Chloroflexus aurantiacus J-10-fl: one gene and its partner. The protein of the gene in region 1 interacts with the protein of each later gene in a pairwise test. Links are inferred from orthologs where the notes say so. Each region holds a gene or a part of one and is shown on either strand. Other genes may lie near its edges.

Region 1 (8,815 bases):
TAATCTCGATAGTCGGTTCTCCCTCTTTTGCCCGCAAACTGGGCTGGTTGGCCATACTTGACGAGACAAAATGGTGAGCAGCGGCTGAGATGAGGGTTAGCCATCCCTCCTCCGGCGGATGTGCGACATACTCAGCCGGTGGTTCATAATGGGGAAGCGGATCAAGCCCCTGAGCCGCCATGGTCGCACTCCACAATTCAACTTTGCCTGATGGGGTTGGGAAGTGACCATCAGCAAACGGCACTTCGTTCTCTGGTGACAGTGTGAGCCGGATGGTTCCCTCTTGTTGCAGACGTTCAAAGGTGATGCCGGCCAGAAATGGATTGCGTGCCCGCGAGGCATCGAGGACACCACGGATCGCCTCTTCCGCACTCTCGTGCAGCCACGGTTCGCTATAGCCCATCGCCTGCGCCAGCAAGCGGGTCACGTCCCAATTGCTCTTCGCTTCCCCCAAGGGGGCAATTGCCGGTTGGTTAAGCGTGAGATAACGATGGCCATAGGCACGGTGCAGATCGAGGTGTTCGAGTTGACTGGTTGCCGGCAAGACAATATCGGCGTAGCGGGCCGTATCGGTCATAAAGAGTTCGTGGACGACGGTAAAGAGGTCTTCACGCCGCAACCCCTGTTCGATGAGGCCGGCATTGGGTGATGAAGCGAGAGGGTTAGCGCAGTAGACAAAGAGGGACATGATCGGCGGATCGGTTACTTCGCCGGTGAGAGCCGCGCCAAGACGGTTCATATTGACAGTCCGCGGTACTGGTGGGCATTCAGAGGCATGACCAACGGCTTCCGCATCCCACGTTGCATAACCGCCGGTGGAATAGGCCAGGCCACCGCCACGCACACCGTACTGTCCCACAACCGCCGGCAGGCAAAGGAGTGCCCGGAAGGTCTGACCACCATTCTGATGGCGTTGAATACCGTCGGCTGTTTTAATGATAGCCGGTTTGGTGGTTGCATAGCGACGGGCCAGTTCAATGATGGTTGATACCGGCAGTCCGGTAATGGTTGCTACCCGTTCGGGATCATATTCGGCAGCCCGCGCGCGCAATTCACGCCAGCCAACCGTATGCGCTTCTAACCATGCCTCATCGTGCAGGTTTTCAGCGAAGATGACATTCATCATGCCCAAGGCCAGCGCCCCATCGGTTGCCGGCCTGATCGCCAGATGGAGATCGGCAGAGCGAGCGGTAGCCGTCCGTCGTGGATCGATCACCACCACATAGGCACCGGCACGCTGTGCCTGACGGATAAACGGCATTGCGTGAGGGCCGGCACTGGCCGGATTATGTCCCCAAAGGATTATGAGCCGGCTGTGCCGCAGGTCGTCGTAGTCAGGACTGCGGCGGGCACCGAGCGTGGCATAGACAGCAGCGTGGGCAGCAGCACAGCAGATCGTTCGATCCAGACCGCTGGCTCCCATCCGGTTCCACAAGCGGGCATCAACAATCGCCGTTTGCAGCAAACCCAGCGTGCCGCTGTACGAATAGGGCAGGATCGCAGCAGCACCGTATTCGGCGATAATTGCCTGCCAGCGCTCTGCGATGGTAGTGATCGCTTCGTCCCAGCTTATCCGTTCCCAGCGTCCGCTGCCTTTTGGTCCTACCCGACGGAGTGGGTAGAGCAGCCGATCAGGACTGTACACTCGTTCGAGGTACGGACGGACTTTGGCACACAGCCAGCCCTGGGTGATCGGATGTTCAGGATCGGCATAAAACGCGACTGCCCGTCCATCACGCACTTCCGTTATGGTGGCACAGGTATCGGGGCAATCATGCGGGCAGCAACCACGAACACGTTGTGTTGTCATAGCAATCTCTCCGCTAGCGGTTATTTTACGTATTGTAGCACTCTCAAATTGTTGTGACCAGAATCCGCTTCAGAACTGGATGATATCAAATCTGGTCGTGACACATCAGTCAACGATGACCCCGATACTGCACCTGAACGATGCACCGCTGGACGCCCGTAGGGGCGACACCTGCGTCTTACTTACCTGGTACGCCGGGAGTCGTAGGGGCACGGCATGCCGTGCCCCTACTCCAAACGACGCGAGACGCGCATGATGCGCAGGCAAGGCAATCAATCCAGTCTATGATGACACGAACGAAGCTGCTCTCCCCCATACCAACCTATGCAATTACCCATATGTTGCCAGGTAGCCAGTATGGTGCATCGGTCGTGTCACGGGCTAGCAGGGATCGCCCTGACCGTGCCCGGTAGGGGCGCACGGCCGTGCGCCCCTGCCAATGCCGGTGCGGGATGCTGACGCCATCCCCAGGACGCCAATGGTCGCCGGCGGGCACCCGGTGATGCCCGATCAGGGTGCAGCAGCGCCCACCGCGGGGATGAGCGTCCGTCTGGGAAGCACCCAGTCCTACCCCACCTGGCAAGACACCCCCGTCCGTCACCACGGTGTCCATCTGGTTATCGTTGGTGATCCCTGCGGCGACGGGCGGATAAACCGAATAGCTTCGGCATCACGACAGGGCTGGTGCCGAGCGGTGATGTCCGGAGGAGTGCACGCTGGGATAGTCCCTGATGAAGAATGCAGCGGGTGACTACAGAATTATGGGTAATGAAAAGCCCATACCAACGGGTTGGGCGCAGGGTAGGCTGTCGTGGTGATTGGCAAGCGTTCATGCGTCTGTGCGACAGTCTGGGAGATCGACAGCACAGCTTTTAAGTTCTAGTATGGTATGTCACGTGTTCACAGCTCCCAGCGGTGCTATGTGACACGCCCCTGCTCCAGTCCGCCCGCTGGGAGCGGGATGTAGATACGACAGCGCAACCTGATGTGACAGTACAAAGTAGGGGGCACGGCATGCCGTATACCGTGCTCCCTACTCAATTTCCTAATTTCCGCGTCAACCACCCAACCGCGAATGCTTACCCTCACCGTGCTTACATCGCCAGCACCCGGTCAGGGCCAAGCACCTGCTTCAGTTCGGCAACCAGGGCATCGGAGAGGGTAATGGTATGCTGCGACTGTAAGACGACCATGCCCACCCCATTTGGCAGATACAGTGTGACCTGGTCATTACCATGACTGCTGCTCAGAATCGTGTGGACATGCTGCATCAATGCAATATCGGCATCAAAATCGTGGCTACGCGGCAGGTAGATGCGTAGATTACGCGCCGGCGGCCCGTCAACCCGTGGCGGTTCTGGTGCATGGTGACCGCCATGACCATTCCCATTACTGGCGAGCTTGACCGGCTGGCGGGTGCGCACAACCGGCGGTCTGACCGGCGGCGGAGATGCCGGAGCCGGGGTAGGAGTTGGTGCTGGTGCTGGCGATACCGGTGGCGCCGGCAATTCCACACCGCCTTCGCCGTTCAGATCATCGCTTACCCCTTCCAGATCCATTTCAAGCGGTTGGGCGCTTGTTGTCTGATCTACTGACGCGGGCGTTTCCACGTGATCGACTACCAGTTGGGGTGTATCACGACGGTTATCAACCTTTGCCGTAATCCGCACTACAGCGTCATTTTGTAATAGATCGGCGTACTTCGCCAGCACCTTTGGAAAGACCACTATCTCGATGCTGCCGGTCAAATCTTCAAGATTGGCGACCAGCATCGTCTCGCCCTTCTTTGTCGCAATCCGACGCACCCCACTCAGCACTCCCACGAAGGTGAGCGTCTCTCCGATATGTTCAGCATCAATCGAACCAAGTTCGGTAGCACCGCTGAGATCGACACCTTCGAGGGCCTTAGCGATGGGATCATCGGAAATATTCAATCCGAGCAGCTCCTTTTCCCAGAGCAGCACCTCTTTCTGATCGGCAGGACTCTCGACGATCAGCGGCAACGGAATACGGGCCACCACCGGATTGGCGGTGGTTGCTTCACCAAAGATATCAAACAGGCTACTCTGGCCGATTTCACGCGCCTTCTGGGCTTCGATCCCGGCGCTGACGGCCTGATCGAGGATTGCCAGCTTCTGGCGGCGCGTGCCAGGGAGCGAGTCGAGTGCACCGGCTTTGATCAGGCTTTCCAGGGTACGCTTGTTCAGCGCGTGGCGATCAACGCGCGCACAGAGGTCTTCCAGCGATTGGAAGGGGCCACCTGCCTCGCGTGCAGCAATGATCGCTTCTACTGGCCCTTCGCCGACATTCTTGATTGCCATCAAGCCAAAGCGAATACCGCGTTGGTGGGTTACGCCCGGCGGCAACGGTTGGGCAAGTGGTTCGATAGTGAAGCCCTTGTGCGAGCGGTTGACATCAGGGGGCAGTACTGCCACACCCAGACGCCGTGCTTCGAGTGCCGCCTTCGTCACATCTTCAATTACGCCACCCGCACCGGTCAGCACAGCGGTCATATACTCGACCGGATAATTCACCTTTAGCCAGGCGGTCTGATAACTGAGCAAACCGTAGAGCGTGGCGTGCGGTCGGTTAAACGAATAGCCGGCGAACGGCAAGATCAACTCCCAGAGCTGATCGGCAATCTCCTTACTAATGCCTTTGCGCTGGCACCCTTGCTTGAAAATAGCCTCATTTTCGGCCATCAGTTCGCGATTCTTCTTGCTGATCGCCTTGATAACGATATAGGCCTGACCGAGCGTATAATCGGCGACCGTCTGCAACAGTTGCATAATCTGCTCCTGATAGACGATCACACCGTAGGTGTCGGACAGGATCGGTTCGAGCACGGGGTGGAGATAGCGGATCTGGGATGGATTATTTTTGTTCTGAATATAGACTGGAATCTGCTCAAGTGGGCCGGGGCGATAGAGCGCCACCATGGCGTAGAGGTCTTCAACGCGGGTTGGCTTCAATTGCATCAGGTAGCGCGTCATTCCCGCCGATTCTAGTTGGAAGACATTCTTCGTTTCGCCTCGTCCTAATGCCTCAAAAACCTTTGGATCATCAAGTGGAATTTCATCAAGCCACATCCGCCGGCCAGTCGTCTGCTCGATATACTTGAGGGCCTCGGCCACCACGGAAAGGTTGGTTAGACCGAGAATATCCATCTTCAGCAGACCCATCTTGGCCAGGGTCGGCCCTTCAAACGCAGCCATCAACGCATTCTCGTCTTTGGTCGTGCGTTGCAGGGGCACCAGCTCGGCCAGCGGTGTTCGACTGACCACCACGCCACAGGCATGCGTGCCAACTGACCGCATCCGGCCTTCAACCTTCTGTGCCTCATCGATCAGTTCGCGCAGGTGGGGCTGGGTTTCGTAGATCTGCTTCAACTCTGGGACGCGCTCAAGGGCCTGGGCGATGGTGGTGCCAACCGGTAACGCTGGAATCAGTTTGGCGACCCGATCTACCTCACCGGGATCGAGACCGAGCACACGGCCCATATCGCGAATGGCCGCTTTGGCCCCGAGCGTACCGTAGGTAATAATCTGCGCAACATTCTCCCGCCCGTACTTATCGGCGATATAGTCAAGAATCTCCTGGCGGCGCGAGTCGGCGAAATCGGTGTCAATATCGGGCATTTCCAGACGTTCGGGCGAGAGGAAACGCTCGAAGAGCAGCTTATTCTTGACCGGATCGACATCGGTGATGCCGAGGGCGTAGAGCACGAGCGATGCACCGGCAGATCCACGCGGCAGACAGGGGATACCGCGTGAACGGGCAAATTTCACGTAATCCCATACGATCAACATGTAATCAGGGAAGCCGGTTTGATTAATCACATCCAGTTCATACGCCAACCGATTCATATACTCAGCAGGTGGCTGACCATTGAACCGGCGCATCAAACCCTCTTCACACACGAGGCGTAGATATGAGGCGGCATCGTGGCCCGGCGGTAACTCAAAGACCGGCAACTGAACCCGTCCAAACTCCAGCTTCAACCGGCACATATCGGCGATGCGACGAGTGTTTTCCAGCGGTTCAGTACCGTAGCGTTTAAACCGCTCCCACATCTGCTCGCCCGACAAGATATGGTAGCTCTCGTCCATCGCGTATTCACGAGCACAAAACTCGGCGTAGGTCATATTCATCCCCATCGCCATAATCTTGTGCTGGGTTGCTTTATCTTCTGGACGGACGAAATGCGCGTCACTGGTGGCTACCAGTGGAATACCCAGTTCGCGCCCGATCTTCACTAACTCATCGTTCAGCGGCTCGAGTTCAGGGGTATTGTCATGCAGTTGCAACTCAAGATAGTAACGGTCGGGGCCGAGCAGGTCACGGTAATATGCGGCGGTTTCAACGGCTGCACGACGGTCTCCCGCTTTCAGATAGTGCAACACCTCGCCAGCCAGACAGGCCGAGGTAACGATCAGGCCTTCGTGATGCGCTTCCAGCAATTGCCGGTCGATACGGGGGCGGGCAAACACACCCTTTCCCATCCCGTCAAGATGGGCGCGCGTGGTGAGTTTCACCAGATTACGGTATCCCACCTCATTTTGGGCCAGCAACAGCAAATGAAAATAGTTTTTTGCCCCTTTTGTCATCGGGTCGCTCAGTGAGCCGGGGGCCATGTAGGCTTCGACACCGATAATCGGGCGGATACCGGCCTTTTTCGCCGCCTCGTAGAACTCCATCGCGCCGTACATCACCCCGTGATCGGTCAGGGCGATACTGTCCATCCCCAATTCGGCAGCACGCTGGGTAATGCCTTTCGTTGTGGCATAGCCATCGAGCAGGCTGTATTCAGAGTGGACATGCAGATGAACAAAGTCGTGCATGGCGTACTCGTCTTTCAAAACAATTTACACTTAACACAGTTGGACGAAGGCAGAAAGGCGATCTAAGCCTGAAACATTTGTCCGAAAGAACAGATGTGGTGTCGGTTTTTTGGTATTATATCAACATAATATCAGGTTATCAGGCGCACGCTTTCGGTTCTGATTATAACATATCAGCGGTAGCTTGCGAATAGGCTTGTCAACAATTGTAAGGTGTTTGTAAACCATGACGGTTCAGCGCGCGCTACCGTAGCTGGTTGTCGATGTCGCGGGGATGGGGAAATATTGTGGTGAAGGCGGTGTAGCAAGCAGATGGGAATCACGGCACGCCCTGCCGGGGTCTTAACCGGAAGGGCGGGAACCACACGTCGTCGTCAGGCCAGATGGACGTGATGCAACAGAAACAGAGCGTTGGACAGGTGAACAAGCAGTTACGATTGCCGACGGATCGCAAACAGGCACAACCCGGCCAGCAACAGCCAGAGCCAGTGCCACAGACCGAAAGGTTGCTGGAAAGCAACAACAATGGAGATGATCACAAAGACCAGTCCCAGCACAGCCAGTAGTGCCCGACGATAGGTTGGCGACATGAATGGCCTCACCGTACTACAAAGAAAGCCAGCGCCAGCAGTGCTCCTGCGACAAGTAGTAATAACGAAAACGCGAGATTGCCGGTTGCGCTGATCAGAAAAATGGTCATGGCAATAACGATGATTGCCATCATGACACAACCCCGACGTACTCGGCGAATACTGGTTGTAACATCGGGATCTTCCGGTGTTGAATTCATATACATCATCCACAGAGACTTACTTCCCGGCATATCTTACCATATGACAGCAGCAATCGCGTCTGTAATGTTTCTGCAATCAAAGAATAGTACTAAAGTACTGTGCAATACTATGACGGTATGATATACTAAAAATAGAAATATCATCGTTCTACTACAATGACGCAGGGAAGAAAGGGGGCTGCCAATGTTTGATCGAGAGACATGGCGGCAGCGGGTTGCCGAACGATTCACAACCTTTGCCCGCAACCCCCGGCAAGAGATACAAATTGCCGGCGTGAGTAGTGTGCTTGGATACCTTGCCCTGCGTGCGCTTGAACCATTTCTTGCTGCCTTCCAGGAAGAGCCGGTTGCCGCTGTGTTGGCACTGGCCGAGATTTCACGTGGCCCCGGTGCCAATCACATTGTCCGCCGTGCCAGCCGCTGGCGTTACCAGCTTGCCCATCTGATTGAGCGCGAATTACGTTCACGCCCGGAACTTCGCCTGACCGTCGAAGAAATCCTGCTGGCGTTACAGGTGCTGCATCTCGCCCGGCAGCGCCTCAATAGTTCACGTGATGAGTGGTTACGGCTGACATTGCTGGCCGAACTCGACACCTTCGAGAGCGGTGATTTTGAACAGTTACGCCGTCAATTGCAAGACCCCGGCTGGCAAAGTCGCTATGAAGCGATTCGTCGTCTGCGCGTGCGAGAGGGTCACTACACAGCGGCAGATCTGGTGCTCCTGCATGACGGTTTGAGTGATAGCGCCTCGCATGTGCGTGCGGCTGCGGCGCGTATGCTCGGCCTGATTAATGGGATACCGCCGCAACCTCTGGTCAAAACGCTGATCCGACTGGCGATCCATGATTGCGATCTGGAGACACGCTTCGCCGCTGCCCGCACGCTGGGTCAATTGCGTGACCGGATCGTCTCGCCACAACTCCTCGATCATCTGATTGAATGTCTCGACAATCCCGATAGTTTCGTGCGCTCGGCAGCAGCCCTGGTGGTGAGTCAGTTGGGAGAACTGGCCGGTACGGCCCAGATGATTGAACACCTGCTCCCCATGCTCTCTGATGCTGACGCCTACGCTCGCGAAGCAGCAGCGCGCGCGCTGGGGCGGTTGGGTGTGGCAGCCGCAACCACAACCGTCCTCAATGCCTTAACCCAGGCCGTCGACGATACTGACCCCAATGTTCACGAAGCTGCTGTGGATGCCATTACTCGGCTGCGTAAATTACGAGCCACCCTGCCGCTTTCCCCTGGTCGCCATCCAACCGAACCATTAGCCGTGTAGAGGTTGGCATGCAGCGACAGATCAGTGTCTTCGCCGATTGGAACGCGGTAACTGAACTGTTGGCCTTCAGCGATACGCTGGAGGCCGATTGGCAA
Region 2 (5,755 bases), 740 kb from region 1 along the record:
ACGTCGTAAAGTTTCGCGGGGCAGGACAGGGGCCAAAAGTGCTGGTTGCCGAGCTGATCTGTGGTGAACTGGCGCGTGCGCTTGGCCTGCCCGTTCCAGAGCTGGTGTTGATTGAGATCGATCCGGCGTTGGGACGCAACGAACCGGATGGTGAGATTCAAGACCTGATTACAGCCAGCGCCGGATTGAATCTAGCCGTTGATTTCCTGCCCGGTGCGCTGGCATTTGATCCGACATCTGTCCGTGCACTTGACCGTAAACTGGCGTCACTTATCGTCTGGTTTGATGCCTTCATCACCAATGTTGATCGCACGCCCCGCAACACCAATCTCCTCTGGTGGCACCGCCGGCTCTTCTTGATCGACCACGGTGCAGCGCTGTACATTCATTACACCTGGAATGATTACCAGAATCACGCTCGCAAACCCTTCAGCCAGATTCGCGATCATGTGTTGATAGCAGCGGCCAGCGATCTGGAAGCAGCCGACCGTGAACTGGCAGATCATATCAACACAGATCTGCTCTGGCGCATTGTGGCGAACGTCCCCGATGAATGGCTTATTGACCAGCGGTTTTCCTCAGTAGAAGACCACCGTGCAGCCTATGTTGAATATTTGAGTCTACGACTCGCTGCACCGCGCGCATTCGTACAGGAGGCTATCGATGTCCACGAGCGCCTTTGAATATGCATTACTGCGCCTGGTGCCACGGGTAGAGCGTGGTGAGCAGATCAACATTGGGGTGGTGTTGTTGTGTCGGCAACATCGCTTTTTGGGGATACGGATTCATCTCAACGAGGCACGGATTGCCGCTCTCTGGCCTGATCTCGACCTGGCGCCGGTGCACGAGCAACTGGCGGCGTTTGAAATGGTGTGTGCCGGTGGTGCTGGAGCCGGGCCGATTGGCGAATTGCCGATTTACGAGCGCTTTCGCTGGCTGACGGCAACGCGCAGTACAATGATCCAGCCGTCAGCAGTGCACTGCGGCTTGTGCGATGCTCCACAGGTGATGCTCGACCATATCTTTCAGCAGATGGTCGTCTTGCCGGGTCAGGCGATTGACGAACGCGCTCACGAGGCAGGCGCTTTATAACTCAACCCGTACCCGCTCGATCATTGCCTGGAGGGCAAAGCGGGCCTTACCCAGATTTGCAGTTTCGCTCAGCACCCCAAGGATACCGTAGTAGCCGGGAATAATTTGCGAAGCCAGCATCAAGAGCGCATCGGTTTCGAGAACCAGATCGCGCACATAACCAACCCCGATCCGATCAGCCGCTGCCGCTGCCCGCGAGGCTAAATCGGCCAGTTCAAGTTCGGCCAGTTCGATATCGAAGTCGAGTTCGGCAGCACCTGGATGGTAGGCAATTGCCACACTCAGACCATCGGTACCGATGATGCCGGCGAACTGCGCGCCTTTCACGCCGGTAATAGCTTCATTCAAAATGGTATTGACATTCATACAGGTTTACTGCAATTAACAGGCTTGCTGAAAGAGTATTTCGGTTGTTGTAGCCCCTTCCCTGGCATCCCCCCGATGGGGAGGGAGGACGCCCCCCTCCTGCCCCCCCGCTGGGGGGAGGAAATATGCGCCTGGGATTTCCCCGCTGGCGGAGGACGCCCCCCTCCTGACCTCCCCCCGTTGGGGAGAGAAAATGTGCGCCTGGGATTTCCCCGCTGGCGGAGGACGCCCCTCTCCTGACCTCTCCCCGTTGGGGAGAGAAAATGTGCGCCTGGGATTTCCCCGCTGGCGGAGGACGCCCCCCCTGACATCCCTCCGTTGAGGGGGAGGAAGTACCTTTTTTGGCTTTCGACAGGAAGGAAGGACATTTGGCAATACTAACCCAGGCACCGGCTTACAACTCACGTCGTCCTTCAAAGGCGGAGCCAAGCGTTTCCGGATCGGCCCATTCGAGATCGCCACCGGTCGGCAACCCCCGTGCTGGCCGGGTCACCCGTACACCAAGAGGTGCGAGGTCGCGAAGCAGCAGAAAGGCGGTGGCCTCACCCTCGGTATTGGGGTTTGTGGCAAGGATCACTTCCTGAACAGGTTCGGAGCGAACCCGCGCGAGTAGCTCTTCAATCTTGAGATCTTCGCGATAGATACCTTCGAGCGGAGCAATGTGGCCGTGGAGGACATGATACAGACCGCGGTAGGCACCGGTGCGCTCGATAGCCAGCACATCGAGCGGCTCTTCAACCACACAGATTTTGGTTTGATCGCGCGACGGATCGAGACAAATTGCACACAGCTCACCCACGGTGATGTTAAAACAGCGTCGGCAGTAGCCAACCTGTTCTTTCACATCGAGAATAGCTTGCGCCAGCGCCAGCGCCTGTTTTGGTTCAGCCCGTAAGAGATAAAAGGTCAGACGTGACGCCGTCTTTGGGCCGATACCGGGCAGTTTGGCAAATTCCTCGATTAGACGAGCCACCGGTGCGGCAATCAATTGATCCGTGCGAACGGTCATATCATCTCCACCACAGATTCGTCGGTGACAATGCGCAATGCCGACGCATTCCCCTCATCACCAGGACGACAATGCCGGTTTAGAACAACCCCTTGAGACCACCAGTCAACGGCTGCATACGCTCTTCGGCCAACTGCTGCGCTTTGCGCGAGGCGTCATTGATCGCAACTAACAACAGATCCTGCAACATCTCAACATCATCAGGATCGACAACCTCTGGCGAAATCGTGATCGATTGCACTTCGCGATGACCGTTCATTTTGACCGTGATCGCACCACCACCAGCCGTACCTTCGACAATGGTGGCAGCCAGTTCTTCCTGCACCTTCTGCATCTGGCGTTGCATCTGTTGAGCCATTTGCATGAGCTGACGCTGATTCATCAGACAGACTCCCTTCTATTCACCTTAATATTGCAATTGCCTGTACCAGAACACGTGAAGCCGGCGAAGACATGTGAGCGTAGATATGGGTAGAGTACCACACTGCTACACAATTGTACAGCTATCCCGCAAACATTATTCAGGATCGAGCGGTTCGATATCTACAATATGGGCATCGAAGATATTCAATGCAGCACGAACCAGTTCATCTTTACGAGCTTCGCGAATTTTCCCACGCAGATCGGTGGGTTCAACCGATTTTTCCTCGATGGTACAGCGTACCGCGTAGGTCTTCCCCAAACGACGACGCAATAAATCTTCGAGAAGCGACCGATTCTTCGGTTCTTCCAGGCGTTCTTTATGGAACGAGGATGTCACCAGCAGCACGATAGTATTGCCTTCGACATCATACGGACGCGCACTATTGAGCAACGCCTGCACCGTCGGACTGCGCGGACGAACATCACGCTTGAAATCTTCCCAGATCGCCTCAAGCTGTTCAAGCACCGACATATCAGCATCGGCAGCACGAGCAACAGCAGGATCGGCAGGCGGACGCATCTGGCGGGTCGCTGCCCATGCCTCTGGCGGTGGCGGTGGTGGATCGGAGACAGGTGTGACATCCGACGGTACTTCACTGCCGGATGCAGATACCGGTTCGGGTACTGGAGGTGGCGGCGGCGCAACAACGCTGGGCGGCACTGGTTCGGGATGTGCCGGGGCGCGAACGGGTTCGGTTTGCGGAACGATTGCCGGTACAGCAGCACTGGGACGGCTGGTAGGGGTACGTCCTGCCAATGAAGCGGAACGTGACGCAGATGAAGAGGCAGGTTGCGCAACCGGTGGTGGCACCAGCAACGCTTCAACGACTGCCACTTCGAGCGGTAACTGACCATAGGGTGTTGTACGTAACTGTGCATCGAGATTGCTAAACAGCTTCACCCAATGTACCAACGCAGCCATATCGGCCTGCTGCACCCATTGCCCCAAGAGCGCCACTTCGTCATCGCTCAAATCAAGCAGTGTGCGATCACCGGTCGCCTTCAGCACCATCACTGCGCGCAGACGTTCCACCAGATCGCGGGTAAACTGACGCACATCAGCCCCCTGATTGGCAACCCCATGCACTGCGCGCAGCGCTGCTGTCAGATCGTGATTGACAAGAGCCGTGATCAACGCATCAACTTCAGCCGCTGCCGTCATCCCAAGCAGGCTTTGCACCTGTGGTAGCGTGATCGGGCCTTCGACAAACGAAGCCAGTTGCTCGAGAATACCGAGCGCATCACGCATACTGCCGGTGGCAGCGCGCGCAATTGCTTCAGGCACACCATCGGCCAGCACAATTCCTTCTGCCGCTGCAATCCGGCGGAGATGAGCGGCCATTGCCGAAACACTATGGCGAACGAAGGTAAAGCGCTGGCAGCGTGACAGAATCGTGGCGGGAACCTTATGAACTTCGGTGGTTGCAAGGATAAAGAGGGCATGATCGGGTGGCTCTTCCAGCGTTTTCAGCAAGGCATTGAACGCTGCTGTCGAGAGCATGTGGGTCTCGTCGATAATGTAGACCTTCATGCGAGCTTCGGCTGGTCGAAACTGCACCCGCTCGATAATCTCGCGCGCATCTTCCACACTGGTGTGGGAAGCGGCATCCATCTCGATCACATCAACTGCACGCCCTTCAGCAATGGCAGCACACATCTCGCACACGCCGCACGGTCGAGCGGTGGGATCGGGGTTAAGACAATTCACTGCTTTGGCAAGCAGGCGAGCCATGGTCGTCTTCCCAACACCACGGGGGCCGGTAAACAGGTAGGCATGGCCAACCCGATCTTCGGCAATCGCATTGCGGAGCGTCTGTACGACATGCTCCTGCCCGACCAGCTCAGCAAAGGTCTGTGAACGCCATTTTCGATAGAGCGACTGAACTGCCATTACGCTTTCCGATGATCTTGACCCGCACAGCATCTCGTATTATACCAGAGGAGGTACCCCACTTCCGCGCCGAGAGTGGTATAATCGAGATACAGGTATTGTCGATCTGCTACAGAGGGCTTTTATGCTCACCTATGAGCAACTTATCTCAGTTCTGATCGAAGAGCTTGAGCACCAACAGATCAATATTGTCCATACCCAAGAGTTAATAGACGCACACACGTTGGGGCGAAGCCTGCACGTTACGTGCTTCCCGCCAAACATAGATAAACGTGGCCCCTGGGTACGGCTGCCCTTACGGGCAGTGATCAGCCTGCAATGGCCGGCAGAACTCACCGTCATCTCTTTACACGGTCAGGCGATGATTGAAACCTTCAATCAACTGGTTGGTCAACCAATCGATACGCGAAATCTGCTGGGATTTGAGCTGACCTACCACTTACCACTGAGTCATGCCGAGCAAGCGACAGCAGATGCATCAGCCCTGACAAAGAAGGTGATTGATCTCTTCGCGGACCAACCCGACATCGAGCAAAATCTCGATATCAACGCTACGATACAGTACAGCGTCAATCAGGAACCAGTCCTGGCACAACTGACCGTTACTCGCCAGTTTCCGATCCTCCGCCTTGACCGTGATCTGGTCGAGGAGGCTGCAATTGCTCTGGCTATTGAATTACGCGAGATGTTGCCACGGCTCACAATCGTCTTCCATGCCGGTCAAAATGAATCAGGGCTTGATCCGCAGCTCTACTTACGCCCACCAACTGCCTGATGCCGTTCTCTTCTGCTGCATTGCATGCATTGTTACAACCCGGCGTTTCTGAACGCTGGCAGGCTGTGCAACGCCTGTTACACCCTGAGATGCTGGTACTGGCCAATCGCGCCGCAGAGCGTGCAGCGGCGCTCTTGCCACAACAATGGCCGCTGTACGAATTGAGTTTTAAATCACGGCGGGCAATTGATCGCGGTGG

What was found. The genes of interacting proteins can lie anywhere in the genome.
Region 2: the proteins of dnaE (region 1) and dnaX interact in binary tests that used the Escherichia coli proteins (3 or more experiments, as listed by UniProt). The link is inferred for Chloroflexus aurantiacus J-10-fl from one-to-one orthologs.

Annotation. Positions count from the first base shown.
Region 1 is NC_010175.1:1,401,845-1,410,659, reverse strand. Bases 2,705-7,019 are described here. They hold dnaE (DNA polymerase III subunit alpha), read right to left. Parts: upstream 6,652-7,019; coding sequence 2,905-6,651; downstream 2,705-2,904. Also shown: CAUR_RS05325 (molybdopterin-containing oxidoreductase family protein), read right to left, coding at 1-1,810; CAUR_RS20745 (hypothetical protein), read right to left, coding at 7,083-7,241; CAUR_RS05315 (hypothetical protein), read right to left, coding at 7,250-7,441; CAUR_RS05310 (HEAT repeat domain-containing protein), read left to right, coding at 7,629-8,720; CAUR_RS05305 (SpoIIE family protein phosphatase), read left to right, coding at 8,729-8,815. UniProt on the Escherichia coli protein: DNA polymerase III is a complex, multichain enzyme responsible for most of the replicative synthesis in bacteria. This DNA polymerase also exhibits 3' to 5' exonuclease activity. The alpha chain is the DNA polymerase catalytic subunit.
Region 2 is NC_010175.1:662,046-667,800, forward strand. The notes cover bases 2,384-5,323. They hold dnaX (DNA polymerase III subunit gamma/tau), read right to left. Parts: upstream 4,782-5,323; coding sequence 2,985-4,781; downstream 2,384-2,984. Other genes in these bases: recR (recombination mediator RecR), read right to left, coding at 2,384-2,467; CAUR_RS02655 (YbaB/EbfC family nucleoid-associated protein), read right to left, coding at 2,547-2,849; CAUR_RS02665 (hypothetical protein), read left to right, coding at 4,906-5,323. Also shown: CAUR_RS02635 (HipA family kinase), read left to right, coding at 1-683; CAUR_RS02640 (DUF3037 domain-containing protein), read left to right, coding at 664-1,092; CAUR_RS02645 (roadblock/LC7 domain-containing protein), read right to left, coding at 1,087-1,458; more of recR, read right to left, coding at 1,853-2,383; more of CAUR_RS02665, read left to right, coding at 5,324-5,556; CAUR_RS02670 (McrB family protein), read left to right, coding at 5,556-5,755. UniProt on the Escherichia coli protein: Part of the beta sliding clamp loading complex, which hydrolyzes ATP to load the beta clamp onto primed DNA to form the DNA replication pre-initiation complex.